DNA from 4 places in the Xenorhabdus bovienii SS-2004 genome. Region 1 is predicted to be linked to each of the others. Evidence: predicted binding sites of a transcription regulator. Region 1 holds the regulator's gene; each other region holds the start of a gene.
What was found. Region 1 encodes PurR, which represses purine synthesis genes. Its sites were predicted from a motif close to CANGCAAACGTTTGCNTG; they were not measured.
Positions count from the first base shown of each region.

Region 2: a site for PurR is predicted at 1,815-1,832, ahead of XBJ1_RS02145 (NCS2 family permease). Genes of this name have one in related genera too.
Region 3: a site for PurR is predicted at 2,029-2,046, ahead of XBJ1_RS00995 (nucleobase:cation symporter-2 family protein). Genes of this name have one in related genera too.
Region 4: a site for PurR is predicted at 2,047-2,064, ahead of glyA (serine hydroxymethyltransferase). Genes of this name have one in related genera too.

Region 1 covers NC_013892.1:2,466,827-2,470,046, reverse strand. The annotation lists gene punC (purine nucleoside transporter PunC) at 1-16, opposite strand, end outside; gene punR (DNA-binding transcriptional activator PunR) at 140-1,048, shown strand; gene purR (HTH-type transcriptional repressor PurR) at 1,052-2,077, opposite strand; gene sodB (superoxide dismutase [Fe]) at 2,552-3,130, opposite strand.
Region 2 covers NC_013892.1:494,792-498,011, reverse strand. The annotation lists gene XBJ1_RS02150 (Na+/H+ antiporter) at 1-149, opposite strand, end outside; gene XBJ1_RS02145 (NCS2 family permease) at 412-1,758, opposite strand; gene XBJ1_RS02140 (transcriptional regulator GcvA) at 2,545-3,220, shown strand, end outside.
Region 3 covers NC_013892.1:228,700-231,919, reverse strand. The annotation lists gene recG (ATP-dependent DNA helicase RecG) at 1-519, shown strand, start outside; gene gltS (sodium/glutamate symporter) at 642-1,856, opposite strand; gene XBJ1_RS00995 (nucleobase:cation symporter-2 family protein) at 2,099-3,220, shown strand, end outside.
Region 4 covers NC_013892.1:2,993,547-2,996,766, forward strand. The annotation lists gene XBJ1_RS12825 (3-phenylpropionate MFS transporter) at 1-597, opposite strand, end outside; gene glyA (serine hydroxymethyltransferase) at 686-1,939, opposite strand; gene hmpA (NO-inducible flavohemoprotein) at 2,388-3,220, shown strand, end outside.

The DNA of each region.
Region 1 (3,220 bases):
TTTTATTTGTTGTCATTGTGTTAATAACTTGGTGTGGTAATTGATAAGAAGATACAAGGCTTATTCTATATGGCATGATTTTTACTTGTGAAACGGTAATATTTGCATCATGTTATGAAAAAAATTGAAAGGAATAAATATGTGGTCTGAATACTCGCTGGAAGTTGTTGATGCTGTAGCCAGAACAGGAAGTTTCAGTGCAGCTGCATCAGAACTTCATCGTGTCCCTTCTGCTATCAGCTATACGGTAAAACAACTCGAAGAATGGTTGGCTGTACCTTTATTTGAGCGTCGTCACCGTGATGTAGAATTAACGGAAGCGGGAGGTATTTTTGTTAAAGAAGCTCGTTCTGTTATCAAAAAAATGCATCACACTCGCCATCAATGTCAGCAGGTGGCTAATGGTTGGAGAGGGCAGTTCAGCATTGCCGTTGATCAAGTTGTAAAACCTGAACGAACGCTCCAACTTATTCTGGATTTTTACCGGCATTTTCCAGATATTGAGTTGCTTATCTATCCTGAAGTTTTTAATGGTGTGTGGGATGCACTGGTAGATGGACGGGTTGATGTCGCCATTGGTGCCACCCGCGCTTCTCCGGTCGGAGAACGATACAGTTTCAGGGATATGGGGTTTATGCCGTGGTTATGCGTTGCTAGCCCTGCACATGAACTGGTTTCGATAGCAGAAAAATTGCATGACGACCAGATGCGAGCTTATTCCAGTTTATGCCTGGAAGATACTTCTCGCAGCCTGCCCAAGCGTGATACATGGGCTTTGGATAATCAACGGCGATTGATTGTGCCTGATTGGGATATTGGGTTGGCTTGCCTGATGGATGGTCTATGTGTAGGAATGGTGCCCAAGCATCGTGCATTACCACTTATCCGCCGCGGAAAATTGATCGCACTTGAGCTTGAACAACCATTGCCTGATAGCCCATGTTGCTTGGCATGGTCGCAAAAAAGCCATTCACCAGCATTAAGCTGGTTGCTTGATTATCTTGGAGATAGTGAAACACTTAATGCTGAATGGTTGCAGGAGGACTGATCGTCAACGGCGATAATCGATGAAAGGCCCATCTGTAACAGATCGACGCTCAACAAGACGCGGATGCACTTCGATAGTTTGTACATTTTCACGTTTATTGATGATCCTGTCCAGTAACATCGAGAAGGCCATCTGTCCCAAGCGTTCTTTGGGCTGGTGGATGGTTGTCAGCGCTGGCGTGAAGTAGCGTGCATTGCGAATATTGTCATAACCAATGATGGAAATATCTTGAGGGACACGTAAACCTAGCTCATCGGCTGCACAGATTGCACCCATTGCCATCACATCGCCACCACAGAAAACGGCTGTGGGGCGATGTTTCTGATTCAGGATCTGATACATAGCTTGATAGCCAGATTCAGGCTCAAAATCGCCCTGCACAATCCATTCATTCCGAATGTCAATATTTGCCTCTTTCAGTGCCTTGAGAAAACCTTGATGACGCCCGCCACCTGTATTTCTTGCTAATGGTCCAGGAATGGAAGCAATATCACGGTGACCGCGTTCAATAAGATAGCGGCCGGCCAAATAACCACCATGGAAAGCGTTATCGATAATCGCATCGGTGAAATCTCCTCTAGATTCACCCCAGTCCATGACCACCATGGGAATATTGCGATAATCTTCTAGCATACCCAAAAGTTGTTCAGGATATTCTGAACACATTACCAGTAAACCATCCACACGCTTTTGAGCGAGCATTGCGAGATAAGCTTTCTGCTTGTCGAGATTGTTGTGAGAATTGCACAAAATCAACGTATAGCCTTTGCTATAGCAACTATTTTCAACGGATTCTATGATTTCGGCAAAATAAGGTGCCTCACTTGAAGTTGCCAGTAATCCGATGGATTTGGTGTGGTTAACCTTCAAACTACGAGCAACGGCGCTGGGAGAATAGTTTAATTCTTTTATGGCAGCCCAAACTGCGATTTTTGTATCTTCGGCGACGAAACGGGTTTTATTGATAACATGGGATACGGTTGTGGTCGAAACACCAGCGCGTTTAGCCACATCTTTAATCGTTGCCATGATAAAAAAGACTCCTGACCTTATGGTCTAAATTTATAGATCTTTGTTAATCGTTTGCCAGTATATTTATATAGGATGAAGGCTGGCAATAATTTAGCGGTAAACCTTGAATTTTGTCTGATCTAGCTCAAAAGTGAAAGCAATAATCGATGCTATAAAGTATATGCACTAAATGTCAAATGATGCTTTTTATGTAATAGGGTGAATAACCATTTAAAGTTTATGGTATTGCGGGGCCTTAGTTTTCACATTGAGGGTTTTATGGATATAGATTTGAAGTTGGGATTATTGACTGCCAGTAGCGCATTAGTAATGATTGTTACTCTAGCAAGTCTTTGCCTGGTCTAGAAAAAATTGAAGGGCAGCGTCGCCTGCTTTTGTTTTAAGGGTAAACTTTCGCTATCCAAGACTTATGGAATTGGGAAAGTCTACCCTTGCTATTTCAAACTGGCTTGAGCGTTTATCTCAGAAAACTTAAGCCAGATTTTCTTCAACAAATTTCCAGTTGACCAGAGCCCAGAAATGCTCCAGATATTGAGGGCGCGCATTACGGTAATCGATGTAATATGCGTGTTCCCAAACATCAACTGTCAGTACAGGTTTATCTTTACCAGTCAATGGAGTTGCGGCATTGGAAGTATTGACGATAGCCACGCTACCATCAGCTTTCTTGACCAGCCATGTCCAACCCGAACCAAAATTTTTCAGTGCAGCATCAGTAAACTGCTGTTTGAACTCAGTAAAAGAGCCGAAAGCACTGTTAATAGCGTCTGCAACTTTTCCAGTTGGTTCACCACCCCCGTTTGGTGACAGGCTATTCCAGTAGAAAGTGTGATTCCAGACTTGTGCTGCGTTATTGAAGATGCCGCCTTCGGATGTTTTGATGATTTCTTCCAGTGATTTTCCGGCAAATTCGGTATCTTTAACCAGATTGTTCAGGTTCACAACGTAGGCGTTATGATGTTTGCCGTAATGATATTCCAGAGTTTCGGCTGAAATGTGTGGTTCCAGGGCATTTTTGGCATAAGGTAATGCTGGTAATTCAAAAGACATTGCATGCTCCTTTTTAATATCGGGTTTTTGGCTCTACAAGCCATGGTTAACAAGGTGACAACCATGGGCAGAGCAAATTCAAGCTTATTA
Region 2 (3,220 bases), 2.0 Mb from region 1:
ACGTGTAAACCAAAATGAGGCCAAGCCAGTAGTGCTCCCATAGCTATTTGCACTATCGGCAAGGGAATGCGGAACGGGATCATTTTAGTAAGAACACCTGAAACTGACACCACCAAAATCAAGATCAAGATAGTAAAAAATATTTCCATATTACCCTTACAAATTGCCAAAAATCCGTCGGTGAAGAGATTGTGACTTTTTTTTCACTCTAATAACAGCCGTAATAACCATAAATATTAAAGTTATTAAAGAAAATCAAAAAACAATCACATTGTGAATCAATGATCAGTAAGTCATTAGTCTATTTTATACTTATCGGCGGGAGTGTGCTGAAAAATTAACACGTTTTAAAATTTATCCGACAGGAGGAAGTATGCGCAAACCCTGACCGGCTGCGCATGATTTTCTTATTTAGATAGCCCAATTTCCGGCATAAAATATCACTAGCACGATAGCAATGATCACCGTACCGATATTCAGTTTACGCCACTCACCAGAGAAAACTCGCCCGACAACCAAAGCACTGAACCCTAGCATAATGCCGGTGACGATATTACAAGTCAGTACAATAAACACCGCACACAGTAATCCTGACATAGCTTCGACAGAATCATCGAAATTCAGCTTCCGCACGTTGCTCAGCATCAGTAGCCCGACATACATCAAAGCAGGGGCTGTCGCATAGGCCGGAACCAGGTACGACAACGGAGAAAGGAATAAAATCAGCAGGAACAGAATACCCACAACCGCGGCGGTTAAGCCCGTCTTGCCTCCGGCGGCAGTGCCCGCAGCGGATTCAATGTAGACAGCAGCAGGAGAAGAACCCATCGCGCCTGCAAAAATACTGCTTACGGAATCAGCCGTCAGAGCTTTGCCTCCATTGATAATCTGGCCGCCTTTATCCAATAGGTTAGCTTGCCCTGCTACGGCTCGAATTGTCCCTGTCGCATCAAATATCGCTGTCATCACCAATGCCAAGACACTCGGCAACACTACAGGCTGCAAAGCTCCCACAATATCCATGCTAAACATCAGAGACAACCCATCTTCTCCCAACGTTGGCAGCTTAAAAAATCCTTGATATTTCACTGCGGGATCAAAAATCAGGCCGATAATTGAGATAACGATAATGACCAACAAAATACCACCGGGTACTTTCTTCCTTTCCAGACCAATAATCCCCGCCAGACCTAATAACGTCATTATTACGGGAAATGCAGTCAATGAGCCAAAAGCAACCGGTAAACCGGCATGAGGATTTTTAATCACCATCCCCACACCATTTGCCGCAATCAGCAGCAGAAACAGCCCGATACCAATACCGGTTCCATGAGCAATTCCCATTGGCATATTGCGCAAGATCCAAGACCGAATCCCCGTCACTGAAATCACCGTAAACAGGCATCCCATCAGGAAAACAGCACCCAGCGCCACGGGAATACTCACCTGCTGTCCTAAAACCAGACTGAACGCTGTAAATGCGGTCAGCGAGATTGCACAGCCAATTGCCATCGGCAGGTTAACCCACAATCCCATCAATAATGAGCCGATACCCGTCACCAAACATACAGAAATAAAGACCGCTGTATGAGGAAATCCGGCTTGCCCCAGCATGCCCGGCACAACGATAACGGAATACACCATCGCCAGAAATGTCGTCAATCCAGCCAAAATTTCCTGACGTACCGTCGTTCCGCGTTCAGTAATCTTAAAATACTTATCGAGTTTGCATTGAGTTGGTGCCTGCATGCCAGACATGTCTTTCCCCTGCCATTATGTTGAATTTCTAACGCTATCATCTCTCCACTTTGCCTAACGAAAACGATTACGTCGTAAGATACTTAAAATTGGTGCTGTACTCATTAGTACAGCCACTTCAATACGCAATCGTTTGGCTTTTCAGATAAAAAAATGGAGAGAGAATTTGAGGCGAATGATTATCCAGTGAATAAGGGATGAGAATCAAGAGATAATCATAAAATTTGTTGTGAGTTATCTCCGTATGTACTGAGAACACACTAAAAAGATCTACTTGTTTAAGCCTGTTCATCAAATTGTGTATGTAGCGCGCCACGTGAATTGAAAAAATGTGCCATTTAAATCGAGAAAAATTAGTACATGGTGATTTTATCAAAACACGTGGCATATTTAGATTCTTTTGTGGTCGGTAAGAATCATTTTTTCTTTAACCAAGTGGGGATAATTTTACAGGAAAGTTGAGAAAAAAAGCACCGCAATTGCGGTGCATTAAAAAAATCACTATGGACAGACAGGGTAAATGTACAGGAAGTGAAAAAAAACAGTAGCATATGCTACAAAGTCTGGTCTACCAGACAACTTGCAAACACAACATCACAACTACAAAGCCAAAAGCTTCAATGTATCACTACAGAGTTACTTTTCGTTCCGGCTTAGGAAGTTGCGCACACTATAGGGATTTGCTGGTATATCATCAATGGACAAATTATAATGATTCGGATTACAAAAACTAATACCTGAGAGAAAAGAAGTATCGGTATCGCCACTATCATATAAGAAACGAACATGTCTAAACGTTTACCACCCCTTAATGCGTTACGCGTTTTTGATGCTGCAGCTCGTCATCTTAGTTTTACTAAAGCAGCAGAAGAATTATTTGTAACTCAGGCGGCCGTAAGTCACCAGATGAAAAGTCTGGAAGACTTTCTGGGATTGAAACTTTTTCGTCGCCGTAACCGTTCACTACTGCTGACGGAAGACGGGCAGAGTTACTATCTGGATATCAAAGAAATTTTCACTGCTATCAATGATGCAACCCGCAAACTTCAGGCTCGCAGTGCCAAAGGTGCACTGACGGTAAGTTTGTCACCGAGCTTTGCCATTCAGTGGCTGGTGCCACGGCTTTCTGGTTTCAATCAGAGTTTTCCGGGCATTGATGTCAGGATTCAGGCGGTGGATAGGGAAGAAGATAAATTGGCAGATGATGTTGATGTTGCGATTTTTTATGGCAGAGGCAATTGGCCAGGCATGCGGACAGATCGTCTCTATCCTGAATATCTGCTACCCGTTTGTTCTCCCTCTTTACTGATGGGGGAACGCCCATTAAAAATACCGGCAGATCTGGCCAAGCATACTTTGTTGCACGATTCTTCCCGGCGGGACTGGCAGGCCTATATTCGCCAGCTTGATATGCAGCAGCAGATCAATGTTCAGCAGGGGCCGATATTCAGCCATAGCTCAA
Region 3 (3,220 bases), 2.0 Mb from region 1:
CTGGTGCACGGAAGAATGAAACCCGCAGAAAAACAGACCATTATGGATGCCTTCAAACGGGGAGAGTTACAGTTATTGGTTGCTACCACGGTCATTGAAGTCGGTGTTGATGTACCCAATGCCAGCCTGATGATCATCGATAACCCTGAACGGCTGGGGCTGGCTCAATTGCACCAGCTTCGTGGACGAGTGGGTCGAGGAGCAGTGGCTTCACATTGTGTTCTGCTGTATAAAACCCCGCTGACCAACACCGCGAAAATACGCCTGCAAGTTCTGCGCGACAGTAACGATGGTTTTGTGATTGCCCAGAAAGATTTAGAAATCCGGGGGCCGGGTGAATTGCTCGGCACTCGTCAGACAGGCAATGCTGAATTCAGGATCGCCGATTTACTGCGGGATCAGGGAATGCTGTCTGAAGTTCAGCGCATCTCCAGCTATATCCATCAGCATTATCCTGAACATGCCAAGGCACTGATTGAGCGCTGGCTGCCTGATCGCTCACAATACAGTCATGCCTGATATCGATACCCAAGGCACCAGCAAGACCAAAATACCCGCAGCAATGTAAGCAAAAAAATGCCGCTGAATATTTCAGCGGCATTTTTAGCCAAGTTATCTGGCAAGATTAAAAACGAATCAAATTAACCTGCTATAGACGGGAATATCGGTAACAATAGATAAATTTTGATAACGGCAGCGTTAACAATATCAATAAAGAACGCACCTACCATTGGCACAAGAAGGAATGCCATATGTGATGGCCCACATCGATCCGTAATTGCCTGCATGTTTGCGATAGCCGTCGGTGTCGCTCCCAAACCGAAACCACAGTGACCAGCCGACAAAATAGAAGCATCGTAATTTTTGCCCATCACGCGATAAGTCACGAAAATCGCATACAATGCCATCACTATCGATTGCACCACGAGGATCACCAACATTGGCAATGCAAGTGAAGCCAACTGCCACAGTTTCAGACTCATCAACGCCATAGCCAGGAACAATGACAGGCTGACGTTGCCCAGTACCGATACCGCTCGGTCAAATACGCGATAAAAGCCAAGCAGCGATAGGCCATTACTCAGGATTACCCCGACAAACAATACGCATACAAATGTTGGTAATTCAAACATCGTATGCTCTAGCTGTTTCTCAATATAACTACCTGCCAACAAACAGATAGAGATTAAGGCGATGGTTTCCAGCATAACCAATGGTGTAATCATGCGGCCGGTATAAGGTTTCTCAAACGCAGTAGGAATTTCGGCATCATCTACCCCCAAGCCCGGCGCTTTGGTATTTTTCACCAGAAAACGAGCCACAGGGCCACCAATCAAACCACCCAATATCAAACCGAATGTCGCACAGGCCATTGCTACTTCGGTCGCATTATCAAAACCATAGCGTTCGGAGAATACTTTACCCCAAGCGGCGCCGGTGCCGTGTCCGCCTGAAAGTGTGATGGAACCAGCCAATAATCCCATTAATGGGTCAAGTCCAAGCATTTTCGCCAGTGCAATACCCACGGTGTTCTGCACCAACAGCAACCCAATCACGACAAAGACAAAAAGTACCAGAAATTTTCCACCTGCTTTCAGGCTGGCAAGGTTCGCATTCAAGCCTATGGTGGCAAAGAACATCAACATGAGGGGATCTTTGAGAGATAAATCGAAACTGATTTCCCAATCTGTGGACTGCTTAACGGCCAGTAAAACGATAGCGACCAATAGCCCGCCTGCAACCGGTTCAGGGATGGTATATTTCTCAAGGAATGGAATTGATTGTACGAGTTTTCTTCCCAGTAGCAAAACCAGCGTAGCCGCAACGAGCGTGCCATAAATATCCATCTGATACATCGATGTACCCCATCTATTGTTAAAGTTATGTGAATTTAATGCGACGTTATAATCATCCTATAAAAACGCCAAGAGCAGCTAAGGGGTGGATTAGAAAAAAAATTACTGATAAACACAAGTTAAAAAATTTAAGAATGTGACGAAATCAAATCGTTATTCATTATAAAAATTTAGCGCAAACGATTGCCTTAATAAGGCAGATCATTAAAATAGTTTTTTTTTCCCATCCGGAATTTCACACCATGGTTACCTCATCCCGTGAGCACTCTACATCAGAAGCACCTGAGGCATCAGGCAGCGAATTGATTTACCGTCTAGAAGATAAACCGCCACTTCTACACGCACTGTTTGCAGCCAGCCAACATCTGCTGGCGATGTTTGTTGCCGTTATCACACCCGCCATGTTGATTTGTCAGGCTCTGGGGCTTCCTGAACTGGATACACAACGCATTATCAGCATGTCTCTGTTCGCATCAGGGGTAGCATCGCTTATCCAGATCCGCTCCTGGGGGCCTGTCGGCTCTGGCTTGCTTTCCATTCAGGGAACCAGTTTTAATTTTGTTGCGCCACTAATCATGGGAGGACTGGCTCTTAAAAATGGAGGAGCAGATATCCCAACCATGATGGCCGCTCTGTTTGGTACGCTGATGATGGCGGCAATCACCGAAGTGCTGCTGTCCCGCGTGTTGCATCTGGCCAGAAAAATCATTACGCCGCTGGTTTCCGGTATTGTCGTGATGATTATCGGTCTGTCGCTAATCCAAGTCGGGTTGACTTCCATCGGCGGCGGTTACTCTGCCATTCAAAATGGTACGTTTGGTGTGCCTGAAAATCTGCTGCTGGCAGGAGCCGTTCTTGCCGTTATCGTGCTACTGAATCGCCAGCGTAATCCCTACCTGCGAGTGGCTTCTCTGGTCATTGCTATGGCGGTAGGCTATCTGTTGGCTTGGTACATGGGTATGCTACCTCATGCGACACCCAGAACAGACACACCCGTTATCACCGTTCCCTCTCCGTTCTATTACGGACTGTCTTTTGACTGGAATCTACTGATCCCCCTTATCCTGATTTTTATGGTGACGTCGTTAGAAACCATCGGCGATATTACAGCGACATCCGATGTTTCAGAGCAGCCAATCAGTGGCCCGTTATATATGAAACGCATTAAGGGAGGTGTACTGGCAAATGGTCTTAATTCGATAGTTTCCGCAGTATTCAATACATTTCCGAATTCCTGTTTTGGCCAGAACAATGGTGTGATACAACTGACCGGCGTTGCCAGCCGCCATGTTGGTTACATTATCGCGTCTATGCTGATCCTGTTGGGGCTGTTCCCCGCCGTGGCCGGATTTGTACAACATATT
Region 4 (3,220 bases), 530 kb from region 1:
CAACATGACAGAAAGGCTGAAAATCAAGAAGGCAAGAATGATATGGTGATGGCCAAACAAATTGCTTCCAACCCAATTATTTATTCTGTCAAAAGAAAGACTCAATTCTAAATTGCTGATTGAAAAGTTGATGCCATTGGAAGACATCAATATACCTGTTAGCGAAGAACTGATAATAAAGGCAATCGACCCCCAGACCCGTACCTTGCCATAATCAAAAGTAAACTGTTTTTGCCACGTTCCCGCCAAGGCGTCCGATAAGGGAACCAGTGGCGAAAAGAACAGATTGAAACCTATCATGACAAAGAAAATCCATGCCCAATGGCTACCAAATGTAAAACCAATAGCAAAGAGCAGTGCCAATAGGGACAGTAATCGCAATGCAGTGATTAATTTCGAAGGATCTTTAACTGTAGGTGCAATAAACATACTACCGAGGAAACGGGCAACTAAGCCTACTCCCAACAATATTCCGATAATGGCTGGTTCAATTCCCTCACCTTTCAACCAGACCGCCCAAAATGGCAAAAAGATGCCAAAAGAAAAAAAGTAAGTGAAATAACTTAACCCCAGCCAAAATGTCGATGGAACAACCATCAAATCCCCCATTTTTCAAATGTAAAAAAACCCGCTCAAAACTAATGTTATGAGTCGGGCTTAGTATTAGTAATATTTTTATTCTAAATTATGCGTAAACCGGGTATTTAGCGCAGATTGCCAAAACTTTTTGTTTAACGTTTTCAATGATCGCTTCATCATTGATGTTATCCAGCACATCACACATCCAGCCAGCCAGTTCGCAAGTTTCTGCTTCCTTGAATCCTCGTCGGGTGATTGCAGGAGTACCAATGCGGATACCAGAAGTCACAAAGGGACTGCGAGGATCGTTAGGAACGCTGTTTTTGTTAACGGTAATATTAGCGCGCCCTAATGCAGCGTCAGCGTCTTTACCCGTAATCTCCTTATCCACCAGATCCAGCAGGAACAGATGGTTTTCAGTCCCACCCGAAACGACTTTATAACCGCGCTCTAAAAATACATCGACCATTGCTTTGGCATTTTTAGCCACTTGCTGCTGATATATTTTGAATTCAGGTTCCATCGCTTCTTTCAGTGCAACCGCCTTGCCCGCGATAACATGCATCAGCGGGCCACCCTGGCCACCTGGGAAAACAGAAGAGTTCAATTTTTTGTACAGTTCTTCATCGCCGCCTTTCGCTAAAATCAGGCCGCCACGTGGGCCAGCCAGTGTTTTATGCGTTGTCGTTGTGACGATATGAGCATGAGGAACAGGGTTTGGATAAACACCTGCTGCGATCAGGCCAGCAACGTGAGCCATGTCAACAAACAGATAAGCCCCGATTTCATCGGCAATTTCACGCATCTTCGCCCAATCAACAACACCGGAGTAGGCAGAGAAGCCGCCGATGATCATTTTTGGCTGATGTTTCTGTGCCTGAGAACGGATATCGTTGTAATCGATTTTGCCACTCTCATCAATACCATAAGGGACTACATTATAGAGTTTACCGGAGAAGTTAACTGGAGAACCGTGAGTAAGATGACCACCATGAGCCAGATTCATTCCTAAAACGGTGTCGCCTGGTTTCAACAGAGCCATGTATACTGCCGCATTTGCCTGAGAGCCGGAGTGTGGCTGGACGTTGGCATAATCTGCACCAAACAGTTCTTTTGCACGGTCAATTGCAAGCTGTTCAACCACATCAACATATTCGCAGCCACCGTAGTAACGTTTACCCGGATAGCCTTCCGCATACTTGTTGGTGAGTTGAGATCCTTGAGCCTGCATAACTCTTGGGCTGGTGTAGTTTTCAGAAGCAATCAGTTCAATGTGTTCTTCCTGACGACGAACTTCTTGTTCCATCGCTTGCCACAGTTGGGGATCGTAATTCGCAATATTCATTTCACGCTTTAACATTAGGTTCTCCTGACTCAGCTACATCTCTAAAAAAATACCCCTGAGGGCCAGAATGTCACACAGTGTAAACTCTTTTTATCAAATGAGATAGCCTTGACAGGATATTTTACGCAAACGATTGCATGCAGATGGCAACAAGGTATCCGGACTAGGTATCTGGTCATACGGGTTACTGATTTCCAATCTGTTATTGATATTTGTGACCTTAGTCAGACCTTGTGGTGATACAAATCGCTTTTTCACAGATATAGAGGTGAGTGTTTACCCCTGATCTTGCTATAGATTGGCATTTTCACTTGATTCACATGTGACAAATTTCACTAGGGGCTGTTGATGTTTTATGTTCATAAATCAAAACACCCTCTCTCTTTTCTATTTACAAAAAGCGCCAAAAGCTATAAGTTGTATTTAAAATGCATGTTATAAATTTCAACGCTATTTGAGAAAAATTCAGGAGCTTCCTATGTTGGATAGCCAAGTTATCGCTACCGTAAAATCCACCATCCCACTGATCGTTTCTACCGGCCCAAAACTGACCGCACATTTTTATGAACGTATGTTCAAACACAATCCTGAATTGAAAGATATTTTCAACATGAGCAACCAGCTAAACGGTGCTCAGCGTGAAGCGCTTTTCAATGCTCTTTGTGCTTACGCTTCCAATATCGATAATTTACAGGCGCTATTACCTGCCGTAGAAAAAATTGCTCATAAACATACCAGCCTGAATATTCAGCCTGAGCATTATCAGATTGTTGGCACTCACCTGCTGGCAACACTTGATGAGATGTTTCATCCAGGCGATGAAGTCCTGAATGCATGGGGTAAGGCTTACGAGGTATTGGCAGATGTCTTTATCAATCGAGAAGAAGATATTTATCAAAGAGGTGAATCTGAGGAAGGCGGTTGGCGTGGATTACGTCAATTCCGTGTCAACAAGAAGCAACCGCAGAGTGACGTTATTACCAGCTTCGAGTTTGTGCCCGCTGATGGGGGTAAGGTCATAGATTACAAAGCAGGGCAATATTTAGGCATCTACCTGGACACTCCCGTTTTTGAAAACCGAGAAATACGTCAGTATTCACTGACAACAGCACCAAACAACCACAGCTACCAAATCGCGATTAAACGTGAAGCACAAGGTAAAGTATCAAACTATATGCATGATAATGTGCAGGAAGGCGATACCATATTACTGGCACCACCACGCGGTGACTTTTTCCTTGATGTCCAATCAGATACACCCGTTACACTGATTTCTGCTGGTGTCGGGCTGACTCC